Regions from separate parts of the Bacillus sp. EB106-04-04-XG123 genome, predicted to be linked through region 2. Evidence: riboswitches for the same ligand, from Rfam matches in the RefSeq annotation. Region 2 holds a riboswitch; each other region holds the start of a gene.
What was found. A riboswitch is a leader RNA that binds a small molecule or an ion and turns the genes downstream of it on or off. The one in region 2 is predicted to bind S-adenosylmethionine.
Positions count from the first base shown of each region.

Region 1 (6,933 bases), on a different contig from region 2:
GCAAGGTAATTTTGATGAGGCGAAGCAAAAAATGCAGGAAGCACAAGACGCGTTAAATGAGGCGCATCACGCACAGACAGAGCTGATCCAAGGAGAAATCAGGGGCGAAAAGACGGATATTAGCCTCCTCATGATTCATGCGCAGGATCATCTCATGAACGCAATGACCGTTAAGGAGCTCGCAGCAGAAATCATTGAGCTCCATGAAAAAATGAAGCAACTCGGAGGTGTCAATTCATGAAAGAAGGAATCAAAATTGTCACAATAGGCGGTGGATCGAGCTATACGCCTGAGCTCGTCGAAGGGTTTATTAAACGATATCATGAATTGCCTGTAAAGGAATTATGGCTTGTGGATATTGAAGCGGGTCAGGAAAAGTTAAACATCGTGGGCGCTCTGGCGAAACGTATGGTCGAAAAAGCAGGTCTACCGATTGAGGTACACCTGACTCTTGACCGCCGGGAAGCCTTAAAGGACGCAGATTTTGTGACGACACAATTTCGTGTAGGACTGCTGGAAGCACGGGCAAAGGATGAAAGAATACCGCTTAAATATGGCGTCATCGGTCAGGAAACGAATGGACCAGGCGGTTTATTTAAAGGCCTTCGGACCATCCCGGTCATTTTAGACATTGTGAAGGATATGGAAGAGCTTTGCCCAGACGCATGGCTTGTGAACTTTACGAATCCAGCCGGCATGGTCACAGAAGCTGTTTTACGCTACACGAATCTCAAAAAAGTCGTCGGTCTATGCAATGTGCCGATTGGGATCAAAATGGGAATCGCTAAGGCGCTTGAAGTGGATGTAGAACGCATTGAGGTACAGTTTGCCGGTCTCAATCACATGGTCTATGGATTAGACGTATATTTAGACGGGGTCAGCATTATGGATCAAGTGCTTGATGAACTAGGAAATCCAAACAGCCAGTGGTCCATGAAAAACATTGAAGCGAAAAACTGGGAGCCTTCTTTTGTGAAAGGATTAGGGGTCATCCCATGTCCGTATCACCGCTATTACTATAAAACGAAAGATATGCTGGAAGAAGAACAAAAGGCGGCTCAAGAAAAAGGAACACGAGCGGAGGTTGTACAGCAGGTCGAGCGGGAACTATTTGAGCTCTATAAAGATCCTGATTTGTCGATTAAACCACCGCAGCTCGAAAAAAGAGGCGGAGCCTATTACAGCGATGCGGCTTGTAACTTAATCAGCTCCATCTATAATGATAAGCACGACATTCAACCAGTCAATACAGTGAACAAAGGGGCGATTGCCAGCATTCCGGCTGAATCAGCGGTTGAAGTAAACTGTATCATTACGAAGGACGGACCAAAGCCAATCGCGACAGGTGATCTGCCTGTAGCTGTCAGAGGGCTCGTTCAACAAATCAAATCATTCGAGCGTGTGGCAGCTGAAGCGGCTGTAACTGGAGATTACGAGACGGCTCTTGTTGCGATGACGATCAACCCGCTCGTCCCATCTGACGAGATTGCAAAGCAAATTTTAGATGAAATGCTTGAAGCGCATCGTGAATATTTACCGCAATTCTTCAAATCAGTCAATGCTTAACACATAATGAGTGACCCCTTTTATGGGGTCATTTTTTATGATTTCTTCATATGGAAACTGGAGAAAGAAGTGTATGATAGAAAAAACAGCATGTATGGCTTCAAAGAAAGGACTGTTGGAATATGGTTGCAATTGGTTTAATGCTTTACGGATTTGTCGTACAGCCTGTCATGAGTTATGGCACAGTGATCTTGTTTTTGTATGGCCTTATTGCTTCATTTGTTGGTCTCATTCGGCATAAGGACTATGTGTGGATTTATGTTCTCCGCCTGCTTGTTTGTTTCACCATTCCAGTGACTAACCTGTTGATGTATTTCGCAACGATTGGAGGAGATGCAAGAAAGTTTGATTTCCAGCCGATGCCGCTTGTTTACTATCTTGTCTTTATCCTAGAAATCATGATCATCTTTTTGCCTGAGATTTTTTTACTGATCGAAAGAAAGCGAAGCATCAAGGGAAAACAGTGGATATACGCTGGGGCGATTGTTGGGGTATCGGTCTTGTTTTGGTGCACGATTTGATGGGAAGCAGACGAGTCAACTAAGCCTTTTTCGCCTTTTGTTTCTGTAACTTCTTTCGTCTAACCTTTACAAAAGAGATGGAAAGAGCAAGGATAGAAATCCCAAGCGCCTTAAATAGAAACCGGGTGAGGAACGGTGAATCGTCGAAACCAGTAGCGACGATCATCGATCCGATACAGATCCCAATGAACGCTAATAGATAAGTAAAAAACATACCATCCCTCCTTAATTTATTACCATTATAAGGTATATTGGAGAGGTAAATAAACAAAAAAGAACCCTTCGTGAATGAAAGGTTCTTTTACATGCTTATGCTTGCTTGACGACCGAGTCAACTTCAACTGTCCAGCCGAAGATGTCTGGCTGTGTTCCTTTTTGGATGCCAGTAATGGCTTCATACAATTTCTTGGATACTTCGCCTGTTTGACCATTTTGGATCACATATGGCTGATCATGATAAATTAATTCCCCGACAGGAGAGATCACGGCCGCCGTTCCAGTCCCAAAAATTTCTTCAAGCTCGCCAGATTGATGTGCTTCAATTAACTCATCAATTGAAATTTTGCGCTCTGTGACTGGAATTCCCCAATGCTTTAACAGCTCAAGTACAGAGTTACGTGTGATGCCTTCTAAAATGCTGCCGTTCAATTCAGGCGTCACGATTTCTCCGTTGATTTTAAAGAAGATATTCATGCTGCCGACTTCTTCAATGTATTTTTTCTCGACCCCATCAAGCCAAAGAACTTGTGAAAATCCTTTCGTTTCAGCCACTTGCTGTGCTTTAAGGCTTGAGGCATAGTTTCCAGCTGTTTTGGCATTTCCTGTTCCACCCTTAACGGCACGGACAAACTCATTTTCAACGGCAATTTTGACCGGATGAATGCCTTCTTTATAGTATGATCCCACTGGAGATAAGATAATGATCAGCTTATACGTGCTAGACGGTGCAACGCCTAAATACGGCTCAGTGGAAATAATGAATGGACGAATATACAAGGAAGTGCCCTCTGCATCAGGTACCCAATCCTTATCAATGCGAATGAGTTCATTTAAGCCCTCTAATACTGTTTCTGAATCAATTTGCGGAATACACAGGCGGTCATTGGATCTGTTTAAGCGTTCCATGTTCTTTTCTGGACGGAATAAGAGAATTTTTTGATCCTCAGAAACATAAGCCTTTAATCCTTCAAAAACAGATTGACCATAATGGTAGACCATCGAAGCTGGGTCCATTGGAATAGCCTGATAAGGAATAATTCTTGGATCATACCAGCCTTTATCAATTGAATAATCCATCACAAACATGTGATCTGTGAAGATTTTTCCGAATTCAAGTTGATCAGATTGAGGTTTTGGTTTTTTTGTTGAACTAAGTTCAACGCGGATGGGTTGTTTTGGCATTGTAAATCTCCTTGCTGTTTGATTATTTGAAAATTCTAATAATATGAAATAATTATGATTCTATTCTATACCTTCACAAAATATTAGCAATAGGTTTTCTGGAATTCAGACAAGAAAAATCTGTTAAAGCGCTTTCCTTCTCTCTGCTGTCAGTTTGGCTCATGTCCCCCCTTTTTAAAAAAGAAATAAAATCCAAATACGTTATTAACTGATTAATCTGACAATTTAAAAACGAATGGTTTTCCTGTAAGATATTCTTTCAACCATACACCTTTTGACTAGTACATTGCAAGGGACATTGTCATATTTTAATCCTCTTTTTTTTAACCGATAAAGGAAGAAGAGAAGGGAAAGGAGCAAACAACAAGATGAAACGAGTGATACCAAGCATTTTACTCATTGTATTCATGTCCATGATCAGCTTTGGCTGTCAAGCGATGACAGAGGAAGCTGGTGCTAAGCAAAGCACAGCTTATTACGTAGCGGTAAACGGAAACGACAAAAACCCGGGAACAAAGCAAAAACCTTTCCGCACGCTGAAAAAAGCAGCAAGTATGGCGAAGGCTGGGACAACCATTTACATGAGAGGCGGTACATACAAAGAGAAATTGATTGTCCGTTATTCCGGAACAAAGAAAGCACCCGTTGTCTTTCAAGCTTACGGAAAAGAAAAACCTGTGATTAGTGGGGCATCCCTTAAAGGAAATCAAGCCGATGGCGGTCTTGTCACGGTCGATCAAAAGAGCTACATCACCCTCAAAGGCCTCACTGTAGGACATCTTAAGACGAATAAAGAAGATTTAACACCAGTTGGTATTTTCATCAAAGGAAGCGGTAAAGGCGTAAAACTGCTCAATAACCGAGTGTATGACATTCAGACGAAACATGAAAATGGAAATGCACATGGAATTGCTGTCTATGGGACAAAAGCTCCTGCAGCAATAGAAGACATTGAAATCAAAGGAAATACCGTTGAAAAATTAAAACTGGGCTTCAGTGAAGCGCTTGTGCTAAATGGAAACGTCAAAAAGTTCCGTGTGACACATAACACGGTCCGGCACACTGATAATATTGGCATTGATTTAATTGGTTTCGAGAACGTAGCACCCTCTAAAAAGTATGATCAAGTTAGAAATGGAGTCGTCTCTAGAAACAAGGTATATGAGATTACGAGTGCAGGGAACCCAGCCTATGGAAGCGACATCTCCGCTGGCGGAATTTATGTTGATGGCGGAAAAGACATTGTGATCGATCATAACATCTCACATAACAATGACCTGGGGATTGAAGTCACAAGCGAACATAAAGGAAAAATGGCAGATCGCATCCGCATCGAACACAATCAAGTATATTTAAACCGTTATACAGGCATATCTATTGGCGGCTATGATACGAAGCGTGGCGGTACAACCAATACGACGATTTCACATAATATTTTGTACAAAAATGACACAGCCGGCTTAGAAGGCGGCCAATTGCTAATGCAGTATCAAGCAGTGAACAATCGAATCACGAATAATATCATGACGGCTAGCGCCTCGCATTACTTAGTCGTGAATCTTTATCAAGTGAACCAAAAGAATACCTTCCAGAAGAACGTTTATGATGATCGCAAAGGTGCGAAAGCATCACAGTGGATTTGGCGCGGGAAATGGATGGAAGGCTACAAAACCTATCTCTCTAATAGCGGTCAAGATAAAGGATCAGCCCATCTCAACCCACAATTTGTGAATGAGAAAAAATATGATTTCCGTCTGAAGAAATCATCACCTGCTAAGAAAATTATCGGAAGCTGATGATATTTTAGAAATTTTCAAAAAAGTCATTGACATTGATGTGACATCACATTAAAGTAAAGAAGACATTTCAACGAAAACAAATTTCATAACGGATCTCTTATCAAGAGAGGCAGAGGGACTGGCCCTATGACGCCCAGCAACCGTTTCTATTGTAGAAATTGGTGCTAATTCCTGCAAAGCTGTTACAGCTTTGACAGATAAGAGAGGAAGACTTCCCGATACATGTTTCATGCAACGGTGATCAAGCCTCTCTTTCCAAGAGAGGCTTTTTTTCGTCTCTTTTTCGAATCAAATGCCTGTTTGACAGGCGTATTTCCACTTTTTTACCTAGTTTTCCGATGTGAAAAATTTAAAACAACTTGAGGAGGAACAGCAATGAAGCGTAAGCATTTTACATCATTTCTTGTCTTATTAACGGCATTAACCGTCCTATTATCTGGCTGCGGCACTGGATCAAGTGCAGGCTCAAAGGCAAATGCAAACGAAAAAGTCTCTTTTGACAATGTACCGAAGCGATTTGCAAAGGGACAGGGGGCAAAAATTAAAGTGATCCGCAAAATTGGAGGAGACGATCATACAGCTCAATTTTTAGCTGGAACGAAGGCAGAAGGTGAAGCACTCGGCTTTACGGTAGATGTCTACACCGCAAATGGTGATACAGCAAAATTCCATGATGCCATCTCTCAGGCGCTGGAGGAAAATTATGATGGCTTTATCATCTCTCACGGGGACGACGAGGCGACAGTCGCTGATGTGAAAAAGATCACAGCGAAAGGCATTCCAGTTGTAGCATTTGATTCAAATCCTAAGCTAAAGGACATCAAAGGAGTCACAGTGACGTCTCAAGATGACGAACAATTAGCGAAAAAATCATTAGACGCGCTCGTTTCTGATTTTAAAGGAAAAGCAAATATTGCGTACCTATGGGTAGATGGATTCCCGCCAATGGTGAGACGAAATAAGGTCTATCAAGAAACGCTCAAACAACATTCAGGGATCAAGGAGCTTGACCGCTTTGGTGTAGCCTCTTCTGATACGTCTGTTCAAACGCAAAATGCAGTAGCAGCCATGCTGAATAAGTATCCAAAGGGCAAACTGGACGCTATTTTTGCCACATGGGATGCCTTTGCCATTGGGGCAGCAAGAGCGTTAAAGGAAGCAGGAAGAACAGAAGTGAAGATTTATGGGATTGATGTGTCAAATGCTGATCTTCAAGAAATGACAGCGAAGGACAGTCCATGGAAGTACACAGCAGCGGTTGATCCGAAGCTCATCGGCGCAGTCGACGTGAGGATTCTTGCGAAGAAAATAGCTGGTGAGAAAACACCATCTTCCTATGACCTTGAGGCCTCTCTCATCTCGCAAAAGCAGCTTCAACAAGCAGGAAAAGCCATTAACATGGTCAATCTTGCAGACGAAGTGAAGGGATTCGGTTCATCGACTGCTTTTGAGGAAGATTGGATGAAGACCTTGAAGAAGCATTATACAAAATAAGCGACGTGCACTCTCTTTCCATAGAGGGTGTTTCGTTTTTCAGATGATATCAAGAGAAGGAGGACACCTATGACAGCGCCGCTTGTTCGTATGAAAAATATTTCAATTGAATTCCCAGGGGTCAAAGCTTTAGATCAAGTGAATTTCACATT
Region 1 is NZ_JBYTDZ010000002.1:706,750-713,682, reverse strand. It holds gene AC3WTB_RS09060 (PTS lactose/cellobiose transporter subunit IIA) at 1-241, shown strand, start outside; gene AC3WTB_RS09055 (6-phospho-beta-glucosidase) at 238-1,566, shown strand; gene AC3WTB_RS09050 (hypothetical protein) at 1,689-2,087, shown strand; gene AC3WTB_RS09045 (hypothetical protein) at 2,107-2,301, opposite strand; gene AC3WTB_RS09040 (branched-chain amino acid aminotransferase) at 2,397-3,488, opposite strand; gene AC3WTB_RS09035 (right-handed parallel beta-helix repeat-containing protein) at 3,857-5,284, shown strand; SAM riboswitch class I at 5,382-5,491, shown strand; gene AC3WTB_RS09030 (sugar ABC transporter substrate-binding protein) at 5,663-6,781, shown strand; gene AC3WTB_RS09025 (sugar ABC transporter ATP-binding protein) at 6,851-6,933, shown strand, end outside.
Region 1: it holds a riboswitch for S-adenosylmethionine, as region 2 does, so the genes downstream of both, AC3WTB_RS09030 (sugar ABC transporter substrate-binding protein) here and AC3WTB_RS03555 (methionine biosynthesis PLP-dependent protein) in region 2, are expected to answer to the same signal.

Region 2 (6,933 bases):
GATTCTATTTCTAAGTCTTTTGATTAGAGTGAGGTAAATCATAACCTTTGGAGGATAAAATGAGTTTGGATTTTGAACGTCCTATTATTGAACTAAAAGAGAAATTTGATGAATTAAAGAAAATGATGAAAGAAAATAATGTAGATTTATCGTCAGAAATTCATTTATTAGAAAAACGTTTAAATAAAATGCAAGATGAAGTTTATTCTAATCTTACAGCTTTTCAACGAGTTCAAATTGCAAGGCTACGTAACCGGCCCACGACATTGGATTATATACCTTTATTGTTTACAAATTTTTTCGAACTTCATGGTGATCGATTATATGGTGATGATAAAGCAATGATAGGTGGTATTGCAAAATTTAAAGGAATGCCCGTTACGGTTATAGGTCATCAAAGAGGTAGAAGTACAAAGGAAAATATAGAAAGAAATTTTGGAATGTCACATCCAGAAGGATATAGAAAAGCGCTAAGACTGATGAAACAAGCTGATAAATTTAATCGCCCTATTATTACATTTATTGATACAATAGGCGCCTATCCAGGGAAAGGGTCTGAAGAACGTGGAATTTCTGAAGCGATAGCTCGAAATCTATTGGAAATGGCTACACTTAAAGTGCCAATTGTTTGTATTGTAATTGGAGAGGCATCAAGTGGTGGAGCTCTTGGCATTAGTGTCGGTAACCATATCCATATGTTAGAGTATTCATGGTACTCAGTAATTTCGCCAGAAGGAGCAGCATCTATCCTATGGAAGGACGCTAAGTATGCTCCAGAAGCTGCTGAACATATGAAAATTTCAGCAAAAGATTTAAAACATTTAGGAATTATTGATGAAATCATTCCTGAAATGAAAGGTGGAGCACAAAATGATATCAAATCACAGGCACAAATGATTGAATCTGTCATCGAATCATCTCTAAAAAAATTGATACCATTATCCTCAGAAGAGCTTATACAACAGCGATATGAAAAGTATAGACAAATAGAGAATTATAAATGAAAATATTTAAAGTCCGTATTACATTTCGGAGGATTCTTGCAAAATGGTCGCTCTCCTTATAGAGGCAGGTGAGAGCATAAATGCTATTCAGAAAAGAGCCGGACATGCTAGTGCTAAAACAACGTCAGATATTTATGGTCATGTCACAAATAAATTAGAATTTAACACTGCAGAACACTTTAATCATTTTGATCCTAAAAATATTGAGAAACAATCTGGCGGATAAAGTTCGTCCCCAATTCGTCCCCAATCAAAATAAACAGAACAAATATTCGCTGTCAGAAAAACAAAAAACCCTTGCTAAGCAAGGGTTTCAACGATGATTCCGACTGGGCTCGAACCAGCGACCTCTACCCTGTCAAGGTAGCGCTCTCCCAGCTGAGCTACGGAATCGGGTTATGTATCAGTTCTGGGCTTTCTGTTACTGACAGTCTCTATTATATAACCATAATAATAAAGCGTCAATGGTTTTGTTTAAAAAAGGTCAAAAAGCCGGCGGCTGTGCCGGCTTTTTTCTCTCCTTCTTTATGATTGGTTCACAAGAACAGGCTTTAGTTGATCGAGTGCTTGTTTGAAGTCACGTTTGAGGTCTTCTCCGTTTTCGACACCTACACTTAAACGAAGCAGCCCATCTGTAATCCCTCTTTTTTCTCTTTCTTCTTTTGGCATAGCCGCATGTGACATTTTGGCTGGATACGACAGAATGGATTCGACGGCGCCGAGGCTGACGGCGAATACAGGTAATGTGACGGCATCCACTAATTCTTTGACTGCCGCTTGGTTTTCTAGTTCAAATGAGAGAACAGCCCCTGCTCCGCTCGCTTGCTTTCGCTGAATATCTGCACCCGGGTGATCATCTAAGCCTGGATAGTATACTTTTTTGACCGCAGGATGTTCTTTAAGAAATGAAGCTAGCTCGAAGGCCGTTTGACTAGCTTTTTCTAATCTGACTTGAAGGGTTTTTAACCCTCTTAACACGAGCCAGCAATCCTGCACACCAAGGACCGCACCGAAGGAGTTTTGCAGTGAATAGAGTTCGTCTCCCAGCTTCTCATCTTTCACCACAGCTAAGCCTGACAGCACATCACTGTGGCCGCTTAAAAATTTCGTTGCACTATGCAGAACAACATCCACACCAAGGTCCAGCGGACGCTGAAGGGCAGGCGTTAAAAACGTATTATCTAAGAAAGTCAAACAGTCATGCTCTTTCGCAAGCTGTACGACACCTTCAATATCTGTAATACCTAGTGTTGGATTTGACGGTGTTTCCATGTAAATGACCTTTGTATTCGATTGAATACCTCTTTTGACTTCATTCAAATCCGTCATATCCACAAAGGTATGCTCAATTCCAAATCTCGACAGAACTTGAGTGATCATTCGGAAAGTCCCGCCATACACATCTCTTGTGACAAGCACGTGATCTCCCTTAGATAATAGAAGAAAAGCAGTTGAAATGGCTGCCATGCCTGATGCAAAGGCAAGCCCTCTCGTTCCTCCTTCCAGCGCCGCAATCGTATCCTCTAATGCTTGACGTGTCGGAGTCCCCGATCTCGAGTAGTCATATTGGCCAAATTCATCGAAGCTGCTTTGATGAAAGGTGGATGCATGCTGAATCGGTACACTGACTGCACCTGTTGAACGGTCTGTTTTAAACGCATTATGAACGAGTTGTGTTTCGAGTGTCCAATCGTGTGTGGTCATTTGACGTGTACCTCCTCTTTAACTTGTGATAGTGCCTGTTTCAGGTCTGCTTTCAGGTCATCTACATGCTCGATGCCAACAGAGAAACGGAGCAGCTTGTTACATACACCGTTTGCAATGCGAATCTCTTCTGGGATATCCATGTGTGTTTGCGTTGCAGGATACGTAATGAAGCTTTCGACTCCGCCAAGGCTTTCAGCAAAACAAATCGTTTTTAGCTGCTTTAAAAATGGATTGACCCAGTCCTCTTTAGCTACTCGGAATGACAGCATGCCTCCCTTTCCTGGATAAAGGACATCTTGAATTTCTGGCTGCTTTTCTAAAAACTGTGCCAGCTCCTTCGCATTTGCCTCGTGCTGGCGCATTCTAAGAGCCAGTGTTTTCATTCCTCTCATTAAAAGCCATGAGTCAAATGGTGATAGAACCGCTCCAATCGCGTTTTGATGCTGGAACATTTCTTCAGACAGCTGCTCTCCTTTTGTCACCACAAGCCCTGCAAGAACATCATTATGTCCGCCTAAATATTTGGTTGCGCTATGAATGACAATGTCTGCTCCAAGCGTAATTGGCTTTTGCAAGACTGGTGTGTAAAAGGTGTTATCGACAATCACCAAAGCGCCATGCTCTTTTGCAATCTTCGCTATTTTTTGAATATCTGCTTCCTGCATCAATGGGTTTGTCGGTGTTTCAATAAAGACCGCTTTTGTGTTTGGCGTAATTTTAGAGCGTAAACAGTCTTCATCTGCAAAATCATCATAAAGAAAACGTAAGCCGTACTTTTTCCATTCGTTTTCAAACAAACGGTATGTACCGCCATATAGGTCTGATGAGACGATGAGTTCATCTCCGCTTTCAAATAGAGCCATGATCGTTTGAATCGCAGCCATTCCCGAACTGAAGGCAAAACCGGCCGTCCCTTCTTCGAGTGAAGCAATTGCATCCTCTACGAGCTGTCTTGTTGGGTTTTTCGTTCGAATATAATCAAATCCTGTAGATTCCCCTATACCTCTATGTCTGTATGCTGTCGAAAGGTAAACGGGAGGACTGACAGTGCCAGTCACCTCTTCGCTACGGTTTCCAATCTGCGCTAATTTCGTTTCCACATGTTCTGTCATTTGACACCATCCTAAGTAAAAATCTGATTTCAAAACAGAAAACCCCTTCTTCATAAGAAGAAGGGGTTTAATCGCTTCCTCTTATCTTCCAAGCAAAAAAGCTGCTTGCTGGATTTAGCACCTTGGTACATCACATGAAGTGATGCATACCGGTTGCTGAGGTTTCAAAGGGCCAGTCCCTCCACCTCTCACGATAAGAATGTGTTGTCTGTCTGTTCTAATTCTTAATACTGTAACCCATTAAATCTCATTTTTCAAGGGGAAATGTCATGATTAATTAAAATTTTCTGTATTTTATAACAGAATCGATGTTATACGGTTTGATTGCATGTTAGCATATAGGAACAACGCTGTTTTTCGTGTTACAATGAATGGAAACGTTTCACTTTATGATGAATTTGGTTAGCTGGAGGAATGGATTATGGTGAAGAAAACAGGAATCATTCAAGAAGAAACCTTACAGTCAAAAGAACTTGGGGCGGACATGACCATTTTGATCTATTTGCCAGTCAATTACTCCCCCCTTTATACATATCATGTCATCATTGCCCAGGATGGTCATGATTATTTCCGCCTAGGCAAAATAGGCAGACAGGCAGAAGAATTGATGCAGAACAAAGAAATGGAACGCTCGATTATCATTGGTGTCCCTTATGAAAATGTTACGGAAAGACGGAACACGTATCATCCAGACGGCACACAGTTTGAAGCGTATAAACGCTTTTTAGCTAATGAACTGGTTCCTTATATTGATGAACACTATCCAACCTATCAAATTGGATCAGGACGTACGTTTATTGGTGATTCACTGGGTGCGACGATTTCCCTCATGACAGCCATTGATTATCCTTCTTTATTTGGCGGGCTGATTTTGCAGTCCCCTTATGTTGACGAGTCGGTTCTAGAAGCCGTCAAACAGTCGACAGCCCTTTCTCATTATGCGATTATCCATCAAATTGGGCTGGAGGAAACCGCTGTGAAAACAACAGATGGCCAGGTGCTTGATTTTGTTCAGCCGAATGATGATTTAAAGGCCCTTCTTGAACAATCTGGAGCGGATTATTTATTTGAGACATTCGAAGGGGATCATAAATGGACGTATTGGCAGCCGCTCATTGCGCCTTCGTTAAAAAGAATGCTCCCATATTCGTTAATCAACTGAATTTTGTTATAATAAATAATAATAAATACTTTCTTATTCAGGAGGGAACATGATGAAATACGGAGTTGTTATATTTCCATCAAAAAAATTGCAAGATATTGCGAACTCTTACCGGAAGCGTTATGATCCGAACTATGCACTCATACCGCCTCATTTAACATTAAGAACACCTTTTGAATTAACGGATCTAGAAGCGGCTGAGGTCGTCTCAACGTTAAGAGATTATGCAAAAAATGCTTCTCCTATTACGTTACGTATTAAAAAATTCAGTTCATTCGCTCCTGTAAACAACGTCATTTATATGAAAGTAGAACCGAACGAGGACATCATGGCGCTCAATGAAAGATTGTACGCAGAGCCACTGGCTGGTACACCTGAATATGCCTTTGTTCCGCATGTCACAGTGGCTCAAAAACTATCAGATGATGAGCATTCAGACGTACTTGGTACATTAAAGCTGAGAAAGATTGACCATGAAGAAACAGTGGATCGCTTCCACCTTTTATATCAATTAGAAAACGGATCTTGGACCGTCTATGAAACATTTATTTTAGGAGAAGAGGGTTAAAGACATTTGAAAACAGTCATCGCAACAGAACAAACACAACGAGAAGATGCATATTACGTTCGAAAAGAAGTATTCGTCAAAGAACAAGAAGTTCCAGTAGAGATCGAAATAGATGAACTAGAGGACAAAGCCACCCATTTTGTCATTTACAATGATGACAAAAAGCCTCAGGCGGCCGCTAGACTGCGGATCATTGAGGGATCAAAGGCAAAGCTAGAAAGAATTTGTGTGTTAAAAGAGGCGCGCTCCTTCGGCCTTGGCCTCAAGCTATTAGAGGCGCTAGAAACAGAAGCAATTGCTAATGGAGCAAAAGAAGCGGTGATGCATGCCCAAGTCCATGCGCTTCCTTTCTACGAAAAGAAAGGCTACAAAGCGGTTTCTGAACCGTTTGAAGAAGCGGGAATCACCCATGTCAAAATGACAAAAACACTGTCTGTTTGACCAAAAGAAAAGCCAGAGCATTCAAAATGCCCTGGCTTTTTCTTTTTCATTATCGTTCGCCAATGGAAGAAAGCGCAATCATTTATATATACGTATTGATATGAACGCCTTTTCCTTCCTCCATAAACATATCTCGTACAAAGCGTTCCCGCTTTTTTTGCTGTACTTTCGTTTCCGCTTCTGTCACTAAGTCCTCTTTTTTCTCCAGCTCTCTGTAAATCTTGTCATGAAAGGTGCGAGTAACCTTTGTTACTTTCGCGTAGTCTTCTTTATCCTGAGGAGCTGGACGATTGATATATTGAAAATACAGATCCGGCTGAATCGGGGCTATATATCCCATCAAGAACGCCTCCTTTGCTTCTCTCTTACTCTACTATTCCCTAATTATGACTGTTTGAAACACGCCTCATTTGATATGATTAGATGTGTTTCATTTTAAGATTGATTGACTATTGGAGGACTAGCTTTGAAATGCGCACGACGACATGATCGAACGATCTCATTACATACGTATTCGAGAGAACATTATCAATTCCTCCATGACGAGGGAAAAAAAGGACAATTATTCTGCCCATATTGCGGACAACCGGTCTTTTTTAGATTAAATATACATGATGAACCTGCCTTTATTCATCAGCACATGTCTCAGCAAGAGATTTGTGAACAAGCTGAAGAACAAGCAGATCATAATCAAACGGCTGAACAGGAGGAAAAGGCTTCCTATAAAGAACTTGGCGGCTTCCGTTTTCCAACCGGCAAACAGATCATCTCGCAAACTAGCGAATCATATGACTGGCAGGAACCAAAGTCGATTCAATTTAGCGACGCCTTACATTTAGAAGAAAATGAACAAGTTCATACGATCGACCTCTTCCCGCATATCACCTTTAGCACACCGCAGCTTCAAGCTGTCACACATTTAGATGGTCCGATGCTTGT
Region 2 is NZ_JBYTDZ010000001.1:687,260-694,192, forward strand. It holds gene AC3WTB_RS03530 (MarR family winged helix-turn-helix transcriptional regulator) at 1-27, shown strand, start outside; gene AC3WTB_RS03535 (acetyl-CoA carboxylase carboxyltransferase subunit alpha) at 60-1,004, shown strand; gene AC3WTB_RS03540 (hypothetical protein) at 1,048-1,230, shown strand; tRNA gene AC3WTB_RS03545 (tRNA-Val) at 1,325-1,397, opposite strand; gene metC (cystathionine beta-lyase) at 1,530-2,708, opposite strand; gene AC3WTB_RS03555 (methionine biosynthesis PLP-dependent protein) at 2,705-3,823, opposite strand; SAM riboswitch class I at 3,902-4,023, opposite strand; gene AC3WTB_RS03560 (alpha/beta hydrolase) at 4,245-4,985, shown strand; gene AC3WTB_RS03565 (YjcG family protein) at 5,038-5,553, shown strand; gene AC3WTB_RS03570 (GNAT family N-acetyltransferase) at 5,560-5,994, shown strand; gene AC3WTB_RS03575 (hypothetical protein) at 6,077-6,334, opposite strand; gene AC3WTB_RS03580 (UvrD-helicase domain-containing protein) at 6,461-6,933, shown strand, end outside.

Region 3 (6,933 bases), on a different contig from region 2:
TTCCGTTTGGTCCCATTACTGCGTGGAATTCTCCACCTTTTATCTCGAGGTTTACACCCTTTAAGATTTCTTTCCCTTCAATCTCAACGTGCAAGTCCTTAATTGTTAATGTCGAAGCAGTCATATATCGATACCTCCAAAATAATCATTATTCTCAATTTATTCTCATTCTAATTTTATAACAAATTAAAACTGAATACAACACATTCACGATAAGCGTGAGAGGATGCTCTCAAAATTCTAACAAAAAAAGCAGGTAGATAAAAGGATTTATGTCGAAAAGACTGTTTTCATAAAGAAAGGGCGGGAAACTGTTCTCCCCGCCCCTCAGCTATTATTAGCCTCTTATATTCATTTTTGCGAGCTGTCTTTTCTCATCTCGATAGGACTGCTCTCGTTTATATTCCACTTTCATCCTTAAGTCATGGTCTCTTTCGTACTCTGCATAGCTCATGCCATGAGCTTGATGCATGGCCTTTTCCATCTCGGCGGTATAATCCAATCCCAGTGTACTATGGTCCGAACAAATAATAAACCATTCCCTTCCTTGAGTGTAGCTTTATTGTAGCAAACGTATGCGGCTTCACTCAAAAGGGATATGACGCTCTATGACGGCATATTTTCTCACACATTCGGATGAGAAGTACTCAACTCCTTGATATGGAAAAATACCTTGTTTTCCTTCTTTTAATGCGTCTGTCCTCCAAATTCATCAATACATTGCTGAACGACAGTGATTCCTTGGCTTAGTGCTGCCCCGCCGCCAAAAGCTGCCGCCACGCTCACAACCTCTAGCAGATTCTCTTCTGTCGCCCCTTGATCGAGCGCTCCCTTTGTATGATAAATCATGCAGTATTCATCCTGCGCATGAATACTGATGCCGAGGGCAATCATTTGTTTTTCCTTTTGCGTTAATGAATCGCTTTGAAAGCACTGCTCCGTAAATTCATTAAATTTCTTTCCAAACACCGGCATTTTCTTCTGGAATTCACCCATTGCGGTTTTATAATCAGTCAGTGATTGCTGCATGGATCCGCTCATATGCTGTTCATTCATTTTGATTCCATCCCTTCAGGTCATTTGTACGTTTTTATTATGAGCGAGATTTGAAAAAATACACAAAAAACCTCGCTTTGAGGAAAGCGAGGTTGAAATTTGTTATTCAGATACAGGCAATACTGCACCGTCATATTTTTTGTCGATGAATTCTTTGATTTTATCAGAGTGAAGAACTTCCATTAATGCCTTGATCTTATCTGATTTTTCGTCACCTTTGCGAACCGCAACGATGTTTGCATATGGGTTGTTCTTTGTTTGCTCAAGTTCGATTGAATCTTTTTTCGGATTCAATTTATTTTGGATCGCATAGTTGACGTTGATAAATACAGCATCGCCTTCACTGTTTTCATAAGCTTTCGCAGTTAATTCAGGCGCGATTTTTTTGAATTTTAGGTTCTTTGGGTTTTCTTTAATGTTCTTTACTGTTGCGTTGATTGTATCAACCTTTGGATCAAGCTTGATGACACCAGCATTTTGCAGAAGGGCAAGCATACGGCCTTGTTCAGCTACGTTGTTTGTCATGATGATTGTGCCGCCGTTTGGAATATCTTTTACTGATTTGTATTTCTTAGAGTAGATACCGAAAGGCTCAAGGTGAACCGCACCAGCACTCACTAGGTTATAATCTTTGTTTGATTTATTTTCTTCGTTTAAGTAAGGGATATGTTGGAAAAAGTTCGCATCCACTTCTTTTTCAGCTAACGCTTTGTTGTACATTTTATAATCGCTAAGCACTTTCACTTTTAAATCGTAGCCTTTTTCTTTTAGAAGTGGTTTTGCTTCTTCAAGAATTTCGGCATGCGGCGTTTTTGATGCGGCAACCGTAATGGTTTTGCTTTCACTTGCGTTATTAGATGAACCGCACGCAGCTAAAATACCTGCAAATGCTAGAAATAGTGCACTTAAAATCAATTTCTTCATGAATAAATCCTCCCTTAACGTTTATCAATTTTATTTGTAATCAAATCACCGATTATTTGAATAATAAAGACGATGATCAGAATAAACACAGTGGCTACAAGTGTGACATCTGTATTACCAGATTGGTACCCTTCCACATAGGCGAGGTCACCAAGTCCGCCTGCTCCAATTGCACCTGCAATCGCAGTAGAGCCAATTAGAGCAATCGCTGTTACGGTAATACCTGAAATAAGGGCTGGCAATGATTCTGGCAGCAATACTTTGAAAATGATTGTCGACGTTTTCGCTCCCATTGATCGTGCTGCTTCAATGACTCCTTTGTCTACCTCACGCAGTGCAATTTCGACAAGACGTGCATAGAATGGAGCTGACCCTATGACAAGGGCAGGGAGTGCTGCATTTGGGCCAAGAATCGTGCCCATAATGAGTTTTGTAAATCCTAATAATAGAATGATTAGAATGATAAAAGGAATCGATCTGAAAATATTGACGACTGCCCCAATGACGGTGTTAATCGGTTTATTTTCCCAAAGACCGCCTTTACTCGTTAGAAAGAGTAATAGTCCAAGGATAATACCAATGGCAAAGGCAAATGCCAATGAAATCAGTGTCATATACACCGTTTCACCTGTTGCACTCCAGATGACGTCTAAATCAACGTTCGGAAACCATTTCTCAAACATGTGTCATCACCTCGATTTCAACCTGTTTGCTTTGGATATAGGCGATGGCTTTTTCTACCTCAGTCTCTTCTCCATTAATGTGGATAAAGAGTGTTCCAAACGCGCCTTCCTGCGTTTGAGAAATCTTCCCTTGAAGGATGTTCACATCGACATGAAACGATCGAATGATTTCTGTGATCAGTGGCTGCTCGGCAGAATCACCGATAAAGGACAACCGTACGACCTGACCTTCTTTTACTCGCTCTAGGACGTGCTCGATTGTTTCTTTCGCTTCCTCTGGTTCCGCAAGCTGTTTCACAAATCGCTTCGTCATTTCTTCCTTCGGCTGTCTGAAGACGCGCAATACTTCGCCTTCTTCGACAATACGTCCATTTTCCATGACTGCGACGCGATGACAAATTTTGCGAATGACGTGCATTTCATGTGTAATGAGCACAATCGTGAGCCCTAATCGTTTATTGATATCCGCCAAAAGCTCAAGGATCGAATCGGTCGTTTGCGGATCTAGCGCAGATGTCGCTTCGTCACATAGAAGAACCTTTGGATCATTCGCTAATGCCCTCGCAATGCCGACACGCTGTTTTTGCCCGCCGCTAAGCTGAGACGGATACGCATTTTCTTTTCCTTCTAAACCGACCAATTTAATCAGTTCATTCGCACGTTCTCTCCGTTTTGATGTCGGTACCCCTGCGATCTCAAGCGGGAACATAATATTTTGTCTCACCGTTCTTGACCAAAGTAGGTTAAAGTGCTGGAAGATCATGCTGATTTCTTGTCTTGCTTTCCGAAGTTTCGCATTCGATACTTCATTGATCCGGTTGCCTGCCACTTCAACAATTCCTTCTGTTGGCAGCTCCAGACCGTTTAATAGGCGAATAAGCGAGCTTTTTCCTGCACCACTATACCCGATAATTCCGAATATTTCACCTTTATCAATATTCAAGTTGACGTCTTTTACGGCATCAACATTTCCGCTTTTTGAATGATACGTTTTTGATACATTCTGTAAATGAATCACAGTCTGATCACCTGCTTTCTTGCTGAATCTATAGGTTTCCATCACATACGTTATTTATTCTTCTTTCTGTCATGACTCTAGCCTGACGCCAGGTCAGTAAAAAAGACCTAACTGCAACGCAAGCAGAAAGGCCTTTTATGTCAATTACGCCTTTCTCTCATCTTTCAAAGCGCTGCGGCTTTGAGTGAATTGGCACCAATTTCAGCTATGCTGACGGTTGCCGGGTTTCATAGGGCACGTCCCTCCACCTCTCTTAATAAGAGAAAATATGTTGTTTTATGTGATGTTCATGTTTTTACTAACGTAGAATATCATGCTATCTGAGATATGTCAACGCTGTAAATCGCTAATTTCCAAGTAAACAACTACGTTATCATTTTTCGAAAAAAACCGTTCGTCAGCCAAAGCACTGCCTCTAGTCTAAGGAGCGCACGGAATGACCCTTTGACTTTGACTTGTCCTCTGCTGATTAACTGCTGTAAGGACATATCTCCATCTAATAATTGTAGAATCTCTTTCCTCTCACCATAAAAGATGAGATCCGATAACTCAATTGCAGGTAGTTTCTTCACTTCACCACGTTCATCCACAATCAATGTACAAGAGTCAGTTTCCGCCTCAAATGTAATCTTCAAGGATGATGATGAGAGCAGCGGTTTTAATAGTAAACGCTGCCCTGTGTTACCATGGGCTTTCACATTTTCCACATGTATAACCTCCCTGTCATTTGGTTATACATAACATTTCTCTACAAACATCTTCTTGTCCTTTATAAATAACTCGACAAATTTTCAAATGAATTTCTTGAAATATGACAAAAAACCGCTTTATTTAGCGGTTTCAATCATTTCATGAAGATATGGAACAGAGTGAAAGGCATAGCCTTTTTGCACCAATTCTCCTTTTTTAAACAGTAGAAAGCAAGGAACACTCTCGATCTCAAATGCTTTTGCAAAGCCTGGTGAATAGTTTAAATTGTTTTCGTAAAATGGCACATCCGGCTGCATGGCGTCTACGACTGCCAGCATTTTCTTTGCCAGCTGGCATGTTCCACAAAACGGTGTATATAAGTATAAAAGAAATAAATCGTCCTCTATCTCTTTGAATTCGTGTTCTTCAATCTCTTTCATATACGTCCACCCTCATAAATATTTCGAATGAACATCAATGTTTGCAGCTAATAGGATAGATGCAATGTGGGCTGACGGTGAAGCGGCCACTTCGCGGTACGTTCTGTCGACAAAAAGATGAAGTGCTTCAGGGAATTCTTTTCGAAATTGCTTCCGCAGTTTGTCGCCTGCATCGTCACTGTCTGCTAATATGTAAACGTCTTTCCCCAATAAATCGTCCACAAGCTGGTCCAGCTTCGATGTACTGATCGTGCCATTGGTGCAAATGATGGTAACAGGTTCACTTATGACTTCTTTCAGCTTTTGTTTGTCTGTTTTACCTTCTACAATGATGACCTTTTCTATCTCGACATTCATCACGATCACCCGGCCCTTTTGACGTTGATTCACTTCTTCCTTAGATTACAATCTTTCATCCAGGTTGTAAAGATTGGGCGCCTCGTCATCAAAAAGACTGCAGTTTTTGTTCACTGCAGTCTCCTCTGTGATTAGCACCACCCATTTTCATCGTCACAGTCTACATATTTTTCTGTCCCATCGGTCAATGTATCCGTTAGACGATAAAAACGATTTTGATCATAGGAATATCCCGATTTCAGCTCATATTGGTTTTCACTAATCATTGTGCCAATCTCTTCATTTTGATGATAAAGCACCATGCCGCTTTCTTTGAATCGTCCAGTGACATGCTCTGTTATATCCACCTGTTCTTTTTGAAAAGACAAATTGGACACCCCCCATAAAGGTAGAGTGTCCAATTTCACATGAATTAGTCTTCTTTTGTCATTTCTTCATATTGCTCAGCAGTCATTAAGTTCTCGATTTCAGTTGCATCAGCTGGTTCTACAACGATCATCCATGCTTTTTCATATGGAGAGTCGTTGACGAATTCTGGGCTGTCATCCAGCTCATCGTTCACTTCGACGATTGTGCCATTGATCGGTGCATAAAGTTCAGAAACTGTTTTCACTGATTCTACACTTCCGAAAGGCTCGTCCGCTGTGATTTTGTCTCCTACTTCAGGAAGCTCAACGAACACGATATCGCCAAGCTCAGATTGAGCAAAATGCGTAATACCGATACGCACCTTATCTCCTTCTACTTTGACCCATTCATGTTCTTCTGAATAACGTAAATCTTTTGGTGTGCTCATTCAATACCCCTCCAGTCTTTTCTTACAATCTATATTGAAGATACCACAATCTGAATGAAAGTTACATCATTTCCAGACGCTTTTAAATGTATCTTCGTTAAATCCAACTGTTACTCGTTTACCGTCTGTTGTAATCGGGCGCTTGATCAGCATTCCGTTAGACGAGAGTAATTCTAGCTGCTCGTCCTCTGACATTGCAGGAAGTTGATCTTTCAGCTGCAGCTCCCGGTATTTTTGTCCGCTTGTATTAAAGAATTTCTTCAGCTCTAAACCGCTTTTTTCGTAAAGGGCTTTTAATGTTTCTTTATCAGGCGTCTCTTCGACGATATGTATGCTGTTGATGTCTTTATTGTGTGCTTCCAGCCACTTTTTTGCTTTTCGGCATGTACCGCAAGATGGGTATTCGTAAAAATCTAAAGCCACCATTTTCACCTCCTGCAAATTGTGACAACATTTTATCACAAAATATTTTAAAAACCTAAATGTATGCTTACAAAAAGGTGCGGAGTGATATCCGCACCTTTTAAGCCATCCTTATACGATATATTTCTCTGCTTCAAAGATTCGTTTTGCCACTTCACGCTTTTTGGCGATGACATTGATTGGAGTAAATCTTGTCAGCTTGCGAAGGGCTGACAGGCTCATGCGGAGTGAATCTCCTTCCTCCATCGCAATCAAGGATTCTTTTGCATGGGCTTCAATCTTTAAGAAAGCCTCCTGCGTGAAAATTTGTGTGTAAGCCAGCTTTTGAACGTTCTTTTCTACGCCTGATGCAGCGATTGCCTTTTCCGTACGCAAAATTGCTGATTCAGCAGCAAAAATTTCATTGACGATATCGGCTATGTTCACAAGAATTTCTTGCTCTTTGTCTAAGGTTTTCCCGTATTTCATGGCTGCCATACCAGCCACCATTAAGGCGACCTTTTTCGCATGGACGAGCAAATATTTTTCTTGATCGAGCGGCTGATC
Region 3 is NZ_JBYTDZ010000002.1:177,444-184,376, forward strand. It holds gene sufC (Fe-S cluster assembly ATPase SufC) at 1-124, opposite strand, end outside; gene AC3WTB_RS06350 (YuzK family famiily protein) at 338-472, opposite strand; gene AC3WTB_RS06355 (carboxymuconolactone decarboxylase family protein) at 688-1,056, opposite strand; gene metQ (methionine ABC transporter substrate-binding lipoprotein MetQ) at 1,159-1,980, opposite strand; gene AC3WTB_RS06365 (methionine ABC transporter permease) at 1,995-2,663, opposite strand; gene AC3WTB_RS06370 (methionine ABC transporter ATP-binding protein) at 2,656-3,681, opposite strand; SAM riboswitch class I at 3,836-3,944, opposite strand; gene AC3WTB_RS06375 (SCP2 sterol-binding domain-containing protein) at 4,047-4,388, opposite strand; gene AC3WTB_RS06380 (thioredoxin family protein) at 4,509-4,811, opposite strand; gene AC3WTB_RS06385 (ribonuclease M5) at 4,824-5,168, opposite strand; gene AC3WTB_RS06390 (YusG family protein) at 5,300-5,536, opposite strand; gene gcvH (glycine cleavage system protein GcvH) at 5,581-5,964, opposite strand; gene AC3WTB_RS06400 (arsenate reductase family protein) at 6,031-6,387, opposite strand; gene AC3WTB_RS06405 (acyl-CoA dehydrogenase FadE) at 6,499-6,933, opposite strand, start outside.
Region 3: it holds a riboswitch for S-adenosylmethionine, as region 2 does, so the genes downstream of both, AC3WTB_RS06370 (methionine ABC transporter ATP-binding protein) here and AC3WTB_RS03555 (methionine biosynthesis PLP-dependent protein) in region 2, are expected to answer to the same signal.